2 linked regions of the Actinoplanes lobatus genome follow. The protein of the gene in region 2 interacts with the protein of the main gene of each other region in a pairwise test. Links are inferred from orthologs where the notes say so. Each region holds a gene or a part of one and is shown on either strand. Other genes may lie near its edges.

Region 1 (5,640 bases), 1.8 Mb from region 2 along the record:
GCGGTCGCGCTGATCACCACCGACGTGTACGACGGCTTCGACCACCGCACGCTCGCCCCGGTGGCCGGCACCGCCAAGCTCATCGTGGCCGGCGACCCGGGTTCGCACACCGCCCTCGAATCTCTTTACACCTCTTCCGTCTTTTCGCTTCCTGCTGGTCCAGGCCCTTCCGACCTGGCGTTCCTCCAGCTCTCCGGCGGGAGCACCGGCCTGCCGAAACTGATCCCGCGGACCCACGACGACTACCTCTACAGCGTCCGGGCCAGCGCCGAGATCTGCGAACTCGACCCGGACAGCTCCTACCTCGTGGTGCTGCCGGTGGCACACAACTTCCCGATGTCGTCGCCCGGCGTCCTCGGCGTCTTCCACGCCGGCGGCAAGGTGGTGCTGTCCACCACGCCCGACCCGGCCCGGGTGTTCCCGCTGATCGAACGGGAACAGGTCACCATCGCGGCCCTCGTACCGCCGCTCGCCCTGGTCTGGCTCGACGCCGCGGCCAACCTCGGCACCGGCCTGCCCAGCCTGGAGGTCCTCCAGGTGGGCGGGGCGAAACTGCTCGACTCGGTCGCCGCCCGGGTCGAGCCGGTGCTCGGCTGCAAACTCCAGCAGGTGTTCGGCATGGCCGAAGGCCTGGTCAACTACACCCGCCTCGACGACGGCGACGACGTCGTCCTGCACACCCAGGGCCGGCCGATCTCCCCCGACGACGAGGTGCTGGTGGTCGACGACTCCGACGTCCCGGTGCCGGACGGCACCGTCGGGCACCTGCTGACCCGCGGGCCGTACACGATCCGCGGCTACTGGCGGGCCGACGAGCACAACCGGACCGCGTTCACCGACGACGGCTTCTACCGCACCGGCGACCTGGTCCGGCGGCTCGACGGCGGCTACCTGGTCGTCGAAGGCCGGGCCAAGGACCAGATCAACCGCGGCGGCGAGAAGATCGCCGCCGAGGAGGTCGAGGACCACCTGCTCACCCACCCGGCCGTACACGACGCCGCCGTCGTCTCGGTGCCGGACACCTACCTGGGCGAGCGCAGCTGCGCGTTCGTCGTGGTCAAGGACGGGATGACCGCCCCGAGACTGCGTGACATCCGCGAGCACCTGCGGGACCGCGGCCTGGCCACCTTCAAGATCCCCGACCGGCTCCGGGTGGTGGACGGCTTCCCGGTCACCGGCGTCGGCAAGACCAGCCGCCGCGAACTGCGCGCCCTCCTCCGCGAACTCGCCGCATCGAAAGGAACAGCCTGATGCTTCCCCGCATCACCCCCTACCACATCCCCGGTGGCTTCAGCCGGGCCGGCGGCAAGGTCGACTGGCGGGTCGACCCGTCCCGGGCCGCGCTGCTCGTGCACGACATGCAGAACTACTTCCTGGCCCCGTTCGGCACCGCCGACAACGCGCTGCTGTCCAAGGTGGTCGACAACATCGCCACACTGCGGGAACACGCCGCCCGCACCGGGATCCCGGTGTTCTTCTCCGCCCAGCCCGGCGGCCAGTCCCGCGAAGAACGCGGCCTGCTCCAGGACTTCTGGGGCGACGGCCCGCCCGCCGACCCGCATGCCCTGGCCATCACCGAGGCGCTGCGCCCGGCCCCCGGCGACGTGGTCCTGACCAAGCGCCGCTACAGCGCCTTCGTCGGCACCGACCTGGCCGACCGGCTCGGCTCCCGCGACCAGCTGATCGTCACCGGCGTGTACGCCCACATCGGCGTCCTGGCCACCGCGCTGGACGCGTTCATGCGCGGCATCAAGCCGTTCGTGGTCACCGACGCGATCGCCGACTTCAGCCCCGCCCACCACGCCGACGCCCTCCGGCACATCCAGACCCGCTGCGGCGTGGTGGCCCCCACCGCCGAACTCACCGCCGACCTGCTGACCCCCACCGCCTGACCCACCTGCTAACCCCCCCACCGCCTAACTCACCTGCTCATCCCTCCACCGCCTAACTCACCTGCTCATCCCTCCACCGCCTGACCCACCTGCTCATCCCCCACCGCCTGACCTTCCGGGCGGCCCTGTTCAGGCCCGGTGTGCCGGCACTTCCTCGGTCTCGGTGCACCGGGCCGTCCCACCCTTCAGCCGACTCTCAGGGCTGTCTCGAACCGCCTGAGACAGCCCTGCCGTGGAGGTTGTCCGATGTCGACGAGCGTGCCGATCACCTCGGTGCCGCCGCAGGTGCCCCGACCGTCACCTCCGGTCATCGCCGAGAGCCCGCGCATCGAGGCGTTACGGAATGCCGGCCCGGATACCCTGGCCCGGTTCTGGGCAGACATCGAACGCGACGGCGCACCCCTGATCGAGAAGGACGGCGACGCGGTCCTGATCACCTTCGTCTGGCGCGAGACCCGACCGGTCCGCGACGTCCTCGCCCTGGTCAACAAACTCGTTGACCGCGCCGACCTGGACCGCTCCCGCATGCGGAAGATGCCCGGCACCGACCTGTGGCACCTCACCTACCGCGTCCGAGACGACTGGCAGGCCACCTACCACCTCGCCCCCGACCACATCCCCGCTGACATCCCTAGCCACATCGCACCCAGCCCCAGCCCCAGCCCCAGCCTTGGCCCCAGCTCTGGCCTTGGCCCCAGCTCTGGCCTTGGCCCCAGCTCTGGCCTTGGCCCCAGCTCTGGCCTTGGCCCCAGCTCTGGCCCTGGCTCCAGCCCTGGCCCTGGCCCTGGCCGCCCCAGCCCTGGCCACATCGCATCCGATCCCAGCGCCGGACACATCGCGCCCGATCACGGCCCGGGGGCCCCGCAGCCCGGCGGCCCCGCTGGCCATCGGGCTTTCGTGGCCTCAGCCGATTCCGTGCGGCTGCAGGCCGTCGCGGCGAACGGGGTGCCCGACCCGCTCAACCCGGTGACGTTTCCGCAGGAGCGGCCGCCGCACAAATCGGTCGCCGCGGCGCCCGCCGCCGCGCCGGAGCCGTGCTGGTGGCGGCCCGATCCGGCGTCGCCGGCCGGGATCCTGGACGAGGCCACGGTCGACGGACGCCGGGTGTGGCGCTACCGGCCGCCCGGACACACGGTCGCCGCCGGGCCGTACCCGCTACTGCTCCTGCTCGACGGCGACCTGTGGGGCACGCTGCTGCCGGTCGCCCCGATCCTGGACAACCTGATCGCCTCCGGCCGCATCCCGCCGGTGGTGGCCCTGCTCCCGGACGGCGCCGACCACGCCACCCGCTCCACCGAGTACGCCTGCGACCCCGGCCACGCCGCCTTCCTGGCCGCCCTCCCGTCATCACCCGCGGGCCGTGACCTGGCGCCGACCACCGACCCGGCCCGTACCGTCATCGCCGGGCAGAGCCTGGGCGGCCTGATGGCGGCGTTCACCGCGGTCACCCACCCGGACCGCTTCGGCAACGTACTGAGCCAGTCCGGCGCCTTCTGGTGGAAGAGCCACACCCCAGGCGACGAGGAGGCCGAGTGGCTGGCCCACCATCTAGCCGTCACCAAACGCCGCCCGGTCCACTGGCACGTCGAGGTGGGCCTGGACGAGTGGGTGACGCTGGGCCCCAACCGCCGCCTCCGCGACGTCCTGCTGGCCCGCGGCTACCCGCTCTCCTACGCCGAGTTCGCCGGCGGCCACGACCGCCTCTGCTGGCGCGAACGCCTCGGCTCCGCCCTCACCGCCCTCCTCGCCCCTTGAGGCATCCCACTTCCTCCCACTCACTCACTCGTCACCACCCGCCAAGGCCGATCTTGGACGTTTGACCATCGCATGGAGCGACAAAACGTCCAAGATCGCGCTACGCGGTGTCAGTGAGGGCAGGCGGTGGGCGATCTAGGGCGTTTGGTTGCCGGTTGGGGTGGTCAAACGTCCAAGGTCGTGTAGCGCGGGGTTGGCAAGCGCGAGCGTGGACGATCTTGAGCCTTTGGCTACCGGGCGAGGTGGCAAACCGTCCAAGATCGCGCTACGCGTGTCGGCGAGCGTGAGCGTGGGCGATCTTGGACGTTTGACCATCGCATGGAGCGACAAAACGTCCAAGATCGCGCTACGCGGTGTCAGTGAGGGCAGGCGGTGGGCGATCTAGGACGTTTGGTTGCCGGTTGGGGTGGTCAAACGTCCAAGGTCGTGTAGCGCGGGGTTGGGAAGCGTGAGCGTGGGCGATCTTGGGCTCTTGGTTGCCGGGCGAGGTGGCAAACCGTCCAAGGTCACGTTGGGTGTGTCGGCGAGCGCGGGTGGTGGGCGATCTTGGGCGATTGGCGACCAGATGGGGTGGTCAAACGTCCAAGGTCGTGTAGCGCGGGGTTGGCGAGCGTGAGCGTGGGCGATCTTGGGCTCTTGGTTGCCGGGCGAGGTGGCAAACCGTCCAAGGTCACGTTGGGTGTGTCGGCGAGCGTGAGCGTGGGCGATCTTGGGCGATTGGCTACCGGATGGGGTGGGGAAGCGTCCAAGGTCGGCGGCGGCGGGAGGGCGGAGGGAGAGCGGGGGAGGGGGAGGGCTAGAGCTGGCGGTTTTGGCCGGCGAAGTAGCCGGCTGTGAGCTGGGGGAACATCAGGGCGATCATCAGGGCCAGGGGGAGCCGCCAGCCGTGGGAGACCTCGTGCAGGAGGCCGACCACGATCGGGCCGGGGATGGCGATGAGGTAGCCGACGCTCTGGGCGAAGGCGGACAGCCGGACCACCGTGGCGGGTGTGCGGCCGCGCAGCGCGATCATGGTGAGGGCCAGGGGGAAGGCGGCGTTCACGACGCCGAGGAGGGTGGCCCACAGCCACGGGGCGGCGGCCGGCGAGAACCACAGGCCGGTCCAGCCGGCGATGCCGAACAGGCCGAGCGCCACCGCGATGCCGCTCTGTGAGCGGAGACGGCCGGCGTACGCGGACAGCAGGAACGACAACGGCACGCCGAGCAGGGACGTCACCGCGAACAGGATGCCGGCCAGCGAGGCGGACAGGCCGGCGTCGCGGTAGATCTGCGGCAGCCAGCCGATGATCACGTACGCCGAGGTGGACTGCATGCCGAAGTACACGGCCAGCGCCCATGCGACCGGGTGCCGGCTCACCCGTACCGGAGACGGGGTCTGATCTTGATCTTGCGGGGTCGCGGACCGGGAGCGGGCCAGCAGGAGCCACGGCGGCAGGGCGACCACCGCGGCGAGCGCCCAGCAGGCGAGACCGAGCCGCCAGTCGCCGTCGAACGCGCCGGTGAGCGGCACGGTGGCCGCCGCGGCCGTGGTGGCGCCGATGTTGAGCGCCACCGAGTAGAGGCCGGTGACCGTGCCCACCCGGTCCGGGAAGCGTTCCTTGACGATCGACGGCAGCAGCACGTTGACCAGCGCGATCCCGGCCAGCGCCACGGCGCTGAAGAGCAGGAACGGGGCGGGCGCGCCGGTGTACGGCCGCACCACCAGGCCGACGGTGAGCAGGACGAGCCCACCGAGGATCACCCGCGCGGCGCCGAAACGCCGGGCCAGGCGGGGCGCCGCCAGGCCGATCAAGGCGAAACAGACCACCGGTACGGACGTGAGCAGTCCCGCCGTCGTGGCGCTCATGCCCAGCCCGGTCCGGATCTCGGTGAGCACCGGCCCGATGCTGGTGACCGCGAGCCGCAGGTTGACCGCGGCCAGAATGAGCGCGACGAGCGCCCCGAGATGGGTCTTCTGCTTGATCAGCACCAGCACCATGGTATTGAGTGCCGG
Region 2 (6,255 bases):
GTGCCGCCGGAGATCAGGTCGTCGCCCTCGGAACCGAAGAGGACGTCGACGTCGCCCTCGCCGAAGAGCCGGTCGTCGCCCTCACCGCCGTCGACGAAGTCGCCGAAGACGAACTCGCCCTCCTCGTCGGTGAAGGTCACCTCACCGGCACCCGCGTAGACGACGTCCCGGCCGGCGCCGGCCAGGACCGAGTCGGCGTCGGCGCCACCGAGGATCCGGTCGTCGCCGTCGTCACCGAGCAGGAAGTCCTCGCCGGCCTCGCCGTAGATGCTGTCGTTGCCGGAGCCGCCCCTGATGCCGTCGCCGCCCGCACCGCCGATGAGGACGTCGGTTCCGCTCGCGCCCTCGATGAGGTCGTCGCCGGCCTCGCCGTACGCCCGGTCGTTACCGGTGCCCGCGTAGATCTGGTCGTGACCGGTCCCGCCGCGCAGGGTGTCGTTGCCGCCCTCGCCGTACAGCTTGTCGATGCCGCCGTTGCCGTACAGGGTGTCGTTGCCGCCGCCGCCGCGCAGCTCCTCGCCCGCCGCGCCGCCGATCAGGGTGTCGTTGCCCAGGCTGCCGGTGGCCACCAGGTAGACCGAGGTCTTGTTGCGCACCCAGTCGTTCTTGTCGCCGAGGTTGACGTCGAGGGTGGCGGTCTTGGCCGAGGTGGTGCAGCGGACCTTGGTCCGGTCCCCGGAGACGGCCTTGCAGCCCTTGCCGGGGGTGATGGCGACCTTGTCGTCGAGGGTGACGGTCCGGCCGGAGATGGTGATGGTGAGGCCGTTGGCCTTGCCGGTGGCGGCCCGGAACTGGACGGTCTTGCTGCCGACGACCTTGGCCGCACCGCCGGCGGCCGCCTGCGCGGGCGCGCCGAGGAAGGCGGTGGAGGCGACCGCGGCGGCGCTGGCGCCGATGACGGCCAGCATCCTGCGATTGATCAGGAACATGTGATCCCCCGTGAGTACCGATCAGGGTCGGCGCCGCCGACACATCGGCAAAGATCGTAGAACGCTACCGTTTCGACGCGCCTCAGCCGAACAGATGATCCACAGACAAGAAGGAACGGCCCGGCCGCAAGAAGCAGCCGGGCCGTTCCCAAGAAGGGTGTTGCCTACTTCGCCGGGCGGATCGTGGCGAGGCGGGCGGTCAGCTCGGAGCTAGCACCGGCCGACAGGCCGGCCGCGCTCGGGCCGGTCGCCTCGCAGTTGGTGATCGTGGAGGAGCCGGTCACCAGGCAGAGGTCGCCGTAGGTGACGTGGGCGCCGCCGTCCACGCGGTCCGCCGCGGTGGCGCTGCCGACGGGGGTGTAGTTGTACGGGTCGTAGCTGTCACCGGCGAGGATGTCGTCACCCTCGTTGCCCCAGACCTGGTCGTTGCCGGCGCTGCCCTCGATGACGTCCCAGTCGGCGCCACCGGCGATGCGGTCGTTGCCGACGCCACCCTCGATGAGGTCGGTGTCGCCCTCGCCGTAGATGGTGTCGTTGCCGGCGTCGCCGTAGACGGTGTCGCCGTAGACGTACTCGCCCGAGGTGTACTCGCCCGCACCGGCGTAGATGTAGTCGTTGCCCTCGTTGCCGCTGAGGACGTCGACCTCGGTGCCGCCGTAGAGGAGGTCGTTGCCGGTGCCGCCGCTGAACTTGTCCAGGCCGGCGTTGCCGTACAGCTTGTCGGCGCCCGTGCCGCCCCAGATCTGGTCGTTGCCGGCGCCGCCGACCACGTAGTCGTCGCCGCTCTCGGCGATCAGCTTGTCGTTGCCGCCGTTGCCGTAGAGCTTGTCGTTGCCGTAGTCGCCCTGCAGTTCCTCGCTGGCGTTGCCACCGATCACGGTGTCATTGCCGGTGCCGGCGTCGGCGAGCATGTAGACGTTGGTGTAGTTGCGCACATAGTCGTTCTTGTCGCCCAGCGCGACGCTCAGCTTCGCGGTCTTCGCCGAGGTGGTGCAGCGGACCTTCTTCGAGTTGACCGACTTGCAGCCCTTGCCGGCCTTGATGGCGACCTTGTCGGTGATCGTGACGGTGCGGCCGGAGATGCTCAGCTTCACCGAGTTCGACTTACCCAGGAGTGCCTGGAACTGGACCGTCTTGGTGCCGACGACCTTCGCCAGGCCGGCCGAAGCCGCCTGGGCCGGGGTCGCGAAGAGGGCGGTGGTGGCGATCGCGACAGCGGTGGCGCCAACGGTGGCAAGCGTTTTGCGGTTGATCAAAGACATCGAAAGAACTCCCCGTTCAAGAGCGGGCGGAAGCCGTCCACGGAGAAAGATCGTAGAACGATACCGTTTCGGCCCGCTGACCCGTTCACAGTGACGCATGTCACTAAATCATTTCGTACGTGTGTCAGCAGCCAAGCACAGCCCCGACCCGGTGGCCAAGCGGGCGCATCGTGACCCGCACCCGGTCCACCCCCGCCGACTCACGGATCACCGGAATCAACGAGCAGTCGAAGTCACGCCCCAGCGCGGTCAGATGAAGAGCCTCGTCCTCCACCCGCACCCCGTCGACGGCCGGCAACCCGCCGAGCGCCTCCCGCACCGCCGAGCGCTCCGCCACGCTCGCGTCCGGCACCATGTACACCGCGATGGTGAACTCACGCTCGGGCATGTGCCGCCAGCCGGCGTAGTACATGACCCCGGTGGCCGAGGCCGCCCCGAGGATCAGCGTGACCGCGGCCACCGCCAGGAGCAGGACCCAGCGCCGATTCCGCTCCACATCGAACACTTCCCCGTCGGTCATGAAGCGAGAAGTTATCTCAGCGCGCCCGCATACGGTTGTCCACAGGCTTATGAACGGGCCTTGTACGGTCCCGTCCGGTCCTCCAGAGTGTGTTATCGGGATCGGTCAACCCGGACGCGAGGAGGCGTCGTCGTGCAGACTTTCACGAACGATGCGGAGCAGGCGGCCTACACGCTTGCCGAGGCGCTCAGTGAGAAGGCGCTGTCGTGCATGAAGCACGCGGAGGAGGCGGCCGAGGCGTTCCGCGCCGGGAAGATGGCGATGCGCCGCCAGTTCAAGGCTCGCGGCCTCTCCGAGGCGGAGGCGGACATCCGCTGGTCCGGCACGTCGCAGGCGGCTCGCGCGATCGCCGACAACAGCTTCTTCATGTCGCAGGCGTCGATGTACAACAACGCCGCCGCCGCTCAGTACGCGAAGGCTCTCTACCTCAAAGCGAAGTGACCCCGGTCACCTCGGTGCCACCCAGGTGGGCGGCCTGCCCGGCCTGGAAGCCGCGGAGGATTCCACCGCCCCGCAGCCGTCGCGGCCTCATCCGGGCCAGTCGGGGGTAGGCCTCGTCGCGCCGCCGCTCGACCAGGTCGGTCCGGTCGACGAGCACGATCTCCGCGCCCGGCGTCCCGGCGGCCGCGGACCGTTCGGCCGCCCACAGGCGCCCGCTGATCGCCTGGGTGTAACCGGCCATCCACGATCGACGGTAGGCCGCCGCGTGCTCGCCCTCCGGCACCGGGCTGGCGGCGAGGCCGTGCGCGGCCTGCACCAGAAGAGAGGTGAAGAGCAGCTCGACCCGCTCCAGGTCGGCCGTGTGCCCGAAGAGGTGGCTGCGGGCCAGCCCGCGCCGCTCCAGGTGGACCACCCGGCAGCGCATCGGGGCGGCCACGGCGGCGAGCAGCCCGGCCTTGTCCCGCGCGTAGGGCGGATCGACGGTGACGACCCGGTCGCCCACCGGGTCCGCCGTGGGATCCTCGGCGGCGAGCATCGCCTGGTCGACGCCGTATTTGGCGATCAGCTCGGCGGCCTTCGCGGTGAACGCCTCGGCTTCGCCGGGCATACAGGCCGGATCCTCGGCCATGGCGAGCAGCTTGCGCACCCGGGCCAGCAGGGCGTCAGACATCAGGGGTACGCGTGAAGCGGTTCACGCGGCCCGATGGCGCAGTGTCGCGACCGTGGACCCGGCCAGCGCGAGCAGGCAGTCCGGCAGGGTCCCGTCGGCGATCGCCGCACCGAACAGCGCCTCACCGGTCGGGAAGTCCCCGTTCACATACGCACTGACGAACCGGGCCACCCACCGCTTGTCGTAGCGCGCGTCGTCGATCCCGGGGAACTCGAGGGTCCAGGCGCCACCGCCGGGAACCTGCCCGACCATGGTCGCCGCGAGGCACCAGGCGACGTCCCAGGCACCGACGACGCCGTCCCGGTCGACGACCGCGTCGAAGGTGTCGGCCACAGCCGTGCTGTCGCCGCTGAGCGCACACTGCAGGACCTGCGCGGCGTCGTCGAATGCGTGCTGTGGTACTTCGGTCACGTCAGAAAAGGTACGTCGGACCGTCAAGGAACGCACGGCGACGAGGGAATTCAGGCACCACGGAGAAGACAGGTGATCCGGGCGGTGCAGACACGGTCGCCGCCCTCGTCGGTGATGACCACCTCGTAGGTCGCCACCGCCCGGCCCCGATGGACCGGAACGGCCACGCCGGTGACCAGCCCGGAGCGGGCCGCCTTGTGGTGGGTGGCGTTGATGTCGACGCCGACGGCGAACGGCCGGTCCACGGTCAGCCCGTGCAGCACGGCACCGACCGAGCCGAGCGTCTCGGCGAGCACGCAGGAGGCACCGCCGTGCAGCAGACCGTACGGCTGGGTGTTGCCCTCGACGGGCATGATGCCTACGACCCGTTCCGCGGTGGCCTCGGTGATCTCGATGCCCATCCGTTCCGCGAGCGCACCGCCGCCACCGCTGGTGAACAGGTGTTGCTTGCCGTCCTCAGCGATATCCACGTCGGCGTACGTTACGCCCGTTACCGGGCCGGACCAGCGACAACCATCACAGGACCGGGGACTGATCGATTGAACCGATGGGTACTGAGCGGCCGTGACGGCCGGCCCATCGGCCGACGAAAGGAGCACCATGACGGATCCGCAGGAGATCGTGGAGACCCGCGGCGACGATCGCGTCGACCTGCTGGCCAAGGACACGAGCGGCGACGGCCGGCCGGACGTCTGGGTGTCGGACACCGACGGCAACGGCAAGCCCGACCTCTACCAGTTCGACATCGACGGGGACGGGAAGGTCGACCTGACCATGGTCGACCTGGACGAGGACGGCACCCCGGACCTGATCGTCGACGGGGACGGCGGCCTTCCCCCGGCCTGACGCCGTCAACTTCCCAGAGCTGACAGCGCCACCCACAGCACGGCGATGGCCAGCGCGGCGGTGCCCACCGTCGAGGCGGTGTGCCGCCAGGATCGTGCCCCCTCGACCGCCTCCGGATGCCCGAGAGCGGCGAGGGTGGCGCGGTGCTCGCGTACCGCGGTGGCCTCCGGTTCGGCCGGGTCGTCCGGGTCACGGCTCAGCGCGACGGCGAGGGCGGCCTGGGCGCGCTGCAGACGGCGTACCGCTGATCTGGCTTGTCGGCCTGCGTGCACCGCGGCGTGCCGCCGGGCCGCGCCCCGCCGGGAGCCGGACCCGAGCACCCGCAGCTCGCCCTCGGTGATCAGCGCCGGATCGCGGACCGAGCCCAGGACGCCCACGTAGTAGGCCGCCTCCCGGTCGTGTGCCCGCCGCACCAGGTAGAGGACCAGCAGCAGGGGCGGCAGCCCTTTGAAGACGAGCACCGCGAGCAGGGCCGGCGCACCGTCACCGAGGCTCTCCCGGAACAGCGGCGAGTTCCACAGCGAGTGCGAGGCCCAGGCGGCGAACAGGGCCAGGGCGGCGACCGCGATCCGGCGGCCGCGGGACCGGTGCCGGTTCACCACCAGGTAGCCGATGCCGGCTCCGGCCAGCGCGCCGAACAGGGTGTGGCTCCAGACCCCGGCCAGGAACCCGCGGACCAGGAACGTGGTGATCACCGGCTGCACCTGGTCGCCCTGGCCGGCCTGCTGCACCGCCCCGATCGCGAAGACCACGTCCTCGACGATCTGGAAACCCAGGCCGACCAGCGCCCCGTAGACGATGCCGTCGAGCACGCTGTTGACCTGGGCCCGGGCGATCAGCACGATCGCCACCACACCGAGCGTCTTGGCGATCTCCTCGACCGTCGGCCCCGCCAGCGCGGCGCCCCACTCGGCGGCGAGGTCGGGTGAGCCGATCTTGGCGATCAGGTTGTCCAGCGCGATGCTGCCCGGGATCGACACGCTGGTGGCGACCAGGCCGCCCCAGGCGAAGGCGAGCACGCGCAGGCTCGGTGGCTCGCGTTCCAGGAAGTCCAGTTCCGAGACGAACAGCCAGAACGGTACGGCGAGCAGGGCGAACAGCAGGATCGCGGTGATCGTGGCCACCGGGTAGGCGGTGAAGAACAGCACGGCGATCTGGGAGATCCGTACGGCGCCG

The links.
Region 1: the proteins of BJ964_RS11115 (region 2) and BJ964_RS02670 interact in binary tests that used the Escherichia coli proteins (3 or more experiments, as listed by UniProt). The link is inferred for Actinoplanes lobatus from one-to-one orthologs.

What each region holds. Positions count from the first base shown.
Region 1 is NZ_JACHNC010000001.1:616,511-622,150, reverse strand. What follows is about bases 72-3,071. They hold BJ964_RS02670 (isochorismatase family protein), read left to right. Parts: upstream 72-1,250; coding sequence 1,251-1,892; downstream 1,893-3,071. Other genes in these bases: BJ964_RS02665 (alpha/beta hydrolase), read left to right, coding at 2,790-3,071; BJ964_RS02675 ((2,3-dihydroxybenzoyl)adenylate synthase), read left to right, coding at 72-1,251. Outside these bases: more of BJ964_RS02675, read left to right, coding at 1-71; more of BJ964_RS02665, read left to right, coding at 3,072-3,647; BJ964_RS02660 (CynX/NimT family MFS transporter), read right to left, coding at 4,444-5,616. UniProt on the Escherichia coli protein: Involved in the biosynthesis of the siderophore enterobactin (enterochelin), which is a macrocyclic trimeric lactone of N-(2,3-dihydroxybenzoyl)-serine.
Region 2 is NZ_JACHNC010000001.1:2,416,242-2,422,496, reverse strand. The notes cover bases 2,960-5,947. They hold BJ964_RS11115 (hotdog fold thioesterase), read right to left. Parts: upstream 4,635-5,947; coding sequence 4,284-4,634; downstream 2,960-4,283. Other genes in these bases: BJ964_RS11105 (PrsW family intramembrane metalloprotease), read right to left, coding at 5,085-5,947; BJ964_RS11110 (hypothetical protein), read left to right, coding at 4,834-5,079; BJ964_RS11120 (hypothetical protein), read right to left, coding at 3,844-4,233; BJ964_RS11125 (DUF2786 domain-containing protein), read right to left, coding at 3,139-3,822; BJ964_RS11130 (hypothetical protein), read left to right, coding at 2,960-3,152. Outside these bases: BJ964_RS11145 (calcium-binding protein), read right to left, coding at 1-929; BJ964_RS11140 (calcium-binding protein), read right to left, coding at 1,094-2,191; BJ964_RS11135 (hypothetical protein), read right to left, coding at 2,316-2,711; more of BJ964_RS11130, read left to right, coding at 2,844-2,959; more of BJ964_RS11105, read right to left, coding at 5,948-6,255. UniProt on the Escherichia coli protein: Required for optimal enterobactin synthesis. Acts as a proofreading enzyme that prevents EntB misacylation by hydrolyzing the thioester bound existing between EntB and wrongly charged molecules.